Regions from separate parts of the Neobacillus solisequens genome, predicted to be linked through region 1. Evidence: a T-box and tRNA genes for the amino acid it is inferred to sense, from the RefSeq annotation. Region 1 holds a T-box; the other holds one or more tRNA genes.

Region 1 (3,198 bases):
ATCTGTAAAATATGCTCCTGTCGCTTTGTAAGTTCTATTGTATTCACCACCCTTATGTTACGCCCTTTGAAGACTGATCCCTCTACAAGGCCATACTTTTATTAAAATATTATATACTAATTGTTTTTTTATTTGAAATGAAATTGCTGTGACGTCCTTCCTTTACTATATACCAAAAGGTGCGGAGGTCCGCACCCTAATAGTTTTTAGAAAGCCATCTTATCTTGTATAAATTTCTTTAGTTCAGCAATTGGAAGTCGGGTTTGTTCCATTGTATCGCGGTCACGAACGGTTACCATATGATCTTCTTGAGAGTCAAAATCATAGGTGATACAGAATGGTGTCCCAATTTCATCATGGCGGCGGTAACGTTTTCCGATTGAGCCTGCCTCATCATAATCCACATTGAAATGCTGAGCCAAATCAGCAAACACTTCTCTCGCACCATCTGAAAGTTTCTTAGACAACGGAAGTACTGCCGCTTTAAATGGTGCTAACGCAGGATGGAGATGCATAACAGTCCTGGAAGTTCCGTCTTCAAGCTGCTCCTCATCATATGCATCTATTAAAAAGGCTAACGTTACCCGGTCTGCACCCAATGACGGTTCGATACAATATGGGATATAGCGTTCATTTGTCTCCGGATCAATATAGTTAAAATCCTCACCAGAGAATTCCATATGTTGTTTTAAGTCGTAGTCGGTCCTAGAAGCTACGCCCCAAAGTTCTCCCCAACCAAATGGGAATTTGTACTCGAAGTCTGTTGTAGCGTTACTATAATGGGACAACTCATCATCGGAGTGATCACGCAGTCTTAAATTCTCTTTTTTCAATCCTAATGAATGAAGCCACTCTTCCGCATATTCCTTCCAAAAATCGAACCATTTCAGTTCTTCACCTGGCTTACAGAAAAACTCAAGCTCCATTTGTTCAAATTCTCTTGTACGGAAGGTAAAGTTACCCGGGGTAATTTCATTACGGAAACTTTTACCGATTTGCGCAATACCAAACGGAAGTTTTTTCCGCATCGTGCGCTGAACATTTTTAAAGTTTACGAATATGCCTTGTGCAGTTTCGGGACGTAAAAAGATTTCATTTGCACTAGTTTCTGTAACACCTTGAAATGTTTTAAACATTAGGTTAAATTGACGGATTCCCGTAAAATCATGACTGCCGCAATCCGGACAAGCAATATTGTGTTCTTTGATTAGTTCTTCCATTCTTGAAAATGGGAGACCATCTACGACCATTTCGATTCCTTTTTCGTCTAGAGCATTCTCAATTAATTTATCGGCGCGATGACGTGCCTTACAATTTTTACAATCAATCATTGGGTCATTAAAATTGCCGATATGGCCAGATGCTTCCCATGTTCTAGGGTTCATGAGGATGGCGGCATCCAAGCCTACGTTGTAAGGGGATTGCTGGACGAATTTCTTCCACCAAGCCTGTTTAATGTTGTTTTTAAATTCGACCCCTAATGGACCGTAATCCCATGTATTAGCGAGACCGCCGTATATTTCAGATCCTGGGAAAATAAAACCTCTGTGCTTAGCATGAGACACAATTTGTTCCATTGATACACTCATTTTCATAACTCCTTTATTGGTTTCTGTGGGTTGATTTGCGGAAAAATAAAAAACTCCCATCCCTATGCAAAAATTTTGCATAGGGACGAGAGTTACCCGCGGTTCCACCCTATTTGCTACCAATGGCAGCCTCTTTTACCTGTTCACTATTGCTCAGGAACGCCTTCCTTAGGACTCTATACCCCGGCTTCCACCATCCCGGGTTCGCTTTTATAGAATGGTCTAAGTACTACTTTCCATCACTGCAATTATTAATTTTAATGAAAATATTAACCAAAACCGGAATATTTGTCAACTCAGATTTTTAAATTGGGCCATCGAATCTAAAAATTTCTTGGTTTTAAGATGTAATCCAGAGTATTCCTCATAGTACGTGCTAATAACTTTTTTAAGTTCTTCCTTGGTCTCTTCCTTTACAGAAATATTACCCAACCTTGAAAGATCAAAATAATAAAATAGCCGTAATAATTTAACTGTTGAAGGTAGAAGTTTCATATGATAAGGATCCTTTTCCAAACAACGATGGCAAATAAATCCGCCTTCCCTGATGGAAAAAGAGAAATGTCCGTCAGTACTTCCACAAACGGCGCATTGGTTTAAAACAGGATATAACCCTAACAAATTCATCATTTTCATTTCATAAATATTCATCAGGATATCAGGATCATAGCCTTCATTCATGTAATTGAGTGTTTGATAAAGTAGTTCGAAATGGAAAGGATTGGCCTTTTTCTCCTCAGTACATTTATCCGTTAACTCAATCACATAGCTTGCATAGGCCGTTAAAAAGATATCCTCTCCGATATGGCGGAAGGAAGAAATAATTTCACCCTGTTGTAATCCGCCCAGGCCCGTTCCTCGTTGAATGAGGAAGTATCCATAGGTAAACATTTGAGAGATAGAGGAAAGTCGGCTATTTGGCTTCTTGGCCCCTCTGGCCATAACCCCAATCTTTCCCCACTCTCGCGTAAATAAAGTAACGATTTTATTGGTTTCACCATAATCAGTCGTTCTAATGACAATGCCTTCACATTTTTGAAGCATAAATGCCACCTTCCTGCGAGGCAAGAGACTTGCTTATGAAATAGGAAAATCGATTTGTGCTAGTTCATCATTCAGATTACCGGGTATTTCCTGATTTTCCTTCTCTAACTCTTTAAAGAGAAGATATGTGTCAATATTACCTGTTTGGGTAAATACTTTCCACGTAAAATCCAACATGAAAACCCCACCTTTCACTATTTAGACTAGCGTTTACAATCTCGAACCTTATATTTATCATAGCCTGCCTACGCAAAAATCATAATACGTAAATTTTGTTAATAAAGTTTACGCATATTCTAAAATATTAGTTAATACTTTATTAAAGTGACTTTTAGTATTCGTCCTCATTAAAACCATATTCTCTTAGTTGAGACATTTTATTACGCCAATCCTTTTGGACCTTAACCCATAATTCAAGGAACACTTTTGAACCTAAAAGGTTCTCTATGTCCACACGGGCACGCATCCCGATTTCCTTAAGCATACTGCCCTTTTTACCGATTATGATTCCTTTTTGGGAGTCACGTTCAACAATAATCGTTGCCATGATATGAATAACATCCTT
Region 2 (3,198 bases), on a different contig from region 1:
ACATGACCATTTTAATAGATTTGCTATTATTGGTGATGATATATAACGTTTTCAATAGGAGTGGTTACTATGGTGAAGCAATCTGAGTTTACTTTTCAGACAAAAGACGGTGTTGATATTTTTGCTTCAAAGTGGGAGATGGATCAGGGGGTTCCAAGGGCAATTATCCAAATTGCTCACGGGATGGCGGAGCATATTAATAGGTATGATAAATTCGCTAGGGAACTTGTCTCGCAAAATTTTATTGTATATGGCAATGATCATCGGGGACATGGAAAGACTGGGGATAAAATGAATAGTATTGGCTACTTTGCTGATGAGCAAGGATTTGAAAAGGTTGTTCTAGATATGAGAGAACTGACATCTATTATAAAAAAAGAGCATCCTGCCACCCCTATTTTCTTATTTGGCCATAGTATGGGATCATTTTTATCTAGACGTTATATACAATTATTTGGCGATCAACTATCAGGAGTGATTTTATCTGGAACGGGTGGTGATCCAGGTATAATGGGTAAAGTTGGTAAGATGGTAGCAAGCCTTGAAATCAAGAGAAAAGGGGGGAGAACCCCTAGCCCATTGCTAAATAATTTAACCTTTGGCAGTTACAACAAAGCGTTTAAACCCACTCGTACCGAGTTTGACTGGTTAAGCCGGGATGAAAAAGAAGTGGATCGATATATAGAAGACCCATTTTGTGGAGGAATTTTCTCAGCAGGTTTTTTTCATGACCTTCTTGGCGGATTGGAGATTATTAATAGACATGAGAACATAGTAAAAATTCCTGCCAAGCTCCCAATCCTGTTACTTGCTGGCAGTAAGGATCCTGTAGGAGGTAACACGAAGGGGGTACTAAAGACGTATGAGTCTTACAAACAAGCTGGCTTGGAAGATGTCACATATAAGTTTTATGAGAGTGCCCGTCACGAAATATTAAATGAAACGAACAAAACTGAAGTTTACAAGGATATTATTCATTGGTTAAACATATATATTTCATAAAAGAGACCATTTATCTGACTTTCTTGGCCGATAGGAAAGTATAACCTTTCCTATCGGGCATCAGTGCAACTAAGCCCTTTACTTTGCCTAAGAGCACGCCAAATGCTAGTAAAAAAACGAACAACAGGTATTTCGACATAAAATTACATTTTCCTCTTGACTTATGTTAAGAAGATATGTAATATTATAAAGGTCGATTTGTTCATCAAATCGCATTACAAATGCGGGTGTAGTTTAATGGTAAAACCACAGCCTTCCAAGCTGTTGTCGTGAGTTCGATTCTCATCACCCGCTCCATACATATTAGCTAACGCAGTGTACCGTTTCACTAAGAACGATGCATTGCGTTTTTTATTTTATCCAAGTATTTGATAAGTGGCTTCCCCACCATGAAGCTGCATAAACATATTCATCAATGATTCAGTGAGTTTATTTGCCTTTTCCCTATCAGTAGATGGTTGTAGGTAAACAATTTGTAACGCATTCTTTGTATCAACTGTAACCGCAGTACGCTTCGAATCCACAAATGGACTGCCAAATGGCCCTTCTCGGTCAACAGTTATAATCAGATGGTCAACGGAATTGTTACGGCCGTTTAACCCCAAATATTCATCTCCATCTTGACCAAGCCGTATGACAACATCCCCCTCTATATGGTCAGAATCATAAATTCCAATTGGTACCTGATACTGCAACGAAAAAAAGTTATTTAGATCAATTGCACTTTGTACGGAAGGAAGGTAATTTTGTTTTTGTATCCGTCTGTATAACGCTTCAGCCGAATGCCGGTAACGATTTGGGTCTTTTCCCGTCTTTTTAAAAATATCCCGCCACTCCGAAATTCCAGGCAGTTCTGTTAGCGGTTTGCTATCTGAATCAAAGTATATCGATTCTTGAAAAAGCTGAAGCCGTCCTTTTAACATTTGTGGTGATTCCCCAACCGTTATATGGTGATATTGAATAACGCCCACCTTAAAATAGGGAATCCGATCAAGTATTTCTTGGGAAAGTTGAATTTCCAATGTTTCCACCTCCAAAATCCATTAAAAATAGTTTATCATAGGAAGATATGATGTTTAAAATAGTAAAACTTACATAGATCCATTCTGAAGGAAGGGAGGTCAGGAAAATTGGATGTAAATAAAGTGAAAGCTGAGATTATAGAGTATAGCAAAGAAATTGGTATTGATAAAATTGGTTTTACGACAGCCGATCCTTTTATAGAACTGAAAAATCGCCTAATCAGGCAGCAAGAGCTCGGTTATCAATCGGGATTTGAAGAGCCGGATATTGAAAAAAGAGTGACACCCACATTGTTGCTTGAGGGGGCTAATTCCATAATCTCTATTGCACTTGCCTATCCATCCAAAATGGCAAATCGGGTAGAAAGTAAAAAAGGCGATCGAAGAGGGATTTATGCTAGGGCCTCATGGGGAATGGATTATCATGTAGTGTTAAAGGATCGACTGAAAAAGTTGGAGAATTTTATATTATCCAAAATGCCGGATGCCCTGATTAAATCGATGGTTGATACAGGGGAGTTGTCTGATCGTGCAGTGGCCGTTAGGGCGGGAATTGGCTGGAGCGGCAAAAATTGCGCAGTAATTACACCTGAGTTTGGTTCTTATGTGTATATTGGTGAAATGATAACCAACATTCCATTCGAGCCAGATCAACCGATCGAGGATCAATGTGGTTCTTGTACCAAATGCTTAGAAGCTTGCCCAACAGGTGCGTTGGTACAAGGGGGGCAGATTAATGCCCAGCATTGTATTTCTTTTTTAACGCAAACAAAAGGGCTTATTCCTGATGAATTTCGGAACAAAATCGGAAATCGGATCTACGGCTGCGATTCCTGCCAAACGGCTTGTCCGCATAATAAAGGGAAGAACTTTCATTTCCATGAGGAATTAGAGCCTGATCCTGAAACGGTAAAACCCAAGCTTATACCACTGCTGAAATTGAGTAACCGCGAATTTAAAACGAGGTTTGGATACCTTGCCGGTTCGTGGCGGGGGAAGAGGCCCATTCAGCGCAATGCTATAATTGCCCTGGCCCATTTTAAGGATCGATCAGCGGTCCCAGAATTGGCTGATATCTTGGAAAAAGAGGCAAGTCCAGTGGTAAGAGGGACAGCAGCATGGGCTCTTGGAAAAATTGGCGGAGAACAAGCGTTTAAGGTTTTAATAAAGGCAA

Evidence for each region. The T-box of region 1 lies ahead of ACI3K6_RS14575 (glycine--tRNA ligase). A T-box ahead of a tRNA ligase gene usually reads a tRNA of that ligase, here a tRNA-Gly.
Region 2: it encodes a tRNA-Gly, which carries the amino acid that the T-box ahead of ACI3K6_RS14575 (glycine--tRNA ligase) is inferred to sense. The anticodon was not compared.

What each region holds. Positions count from the first base shown of each region.
Region 1 covers NZ_JBKFGJ010000014.1:23,884-27,081, forward strand. The annotation lists gene ACI3K6_RS14570 (helix-turn-helix transcriptional regulator) at 1-50, opposite strand, end outside; gene ACI3K6_RS14575 (glycine--tRNA ligase) at 207-1,589, opposite strand; T-box leader at 1,668-1,841, opposite strand; gene recO (DNA repair protein RecO) at 1,881-2,633, opposite strand; gene ACI3K6_RS14585 (YqzL family protein) at 2,667-2,810, opposite strand; gene era (GTPase Era) at 2,965-3,198, opposite strand, start outside.
Region 2 covers NZ_JBKFGJ010000003.1:13,408-16,605, forward strand. The annotation lists gene ACI3K6_RS04290 (alpha/beta hydrolase) at 70-1,002, shown strand; tRNA gene ACI3K6_RS04295 (tRNA-Gly) at 1,226-1,299, shown strand; gene ACI3K6_RS04300 (B3/B4 domain-containing protein) at 1,359-2,024, opposite strand; gene queG (tRNA epoxyqueuosine(34) reductase QueG) at 2,133-3,198, shown strand, end outside.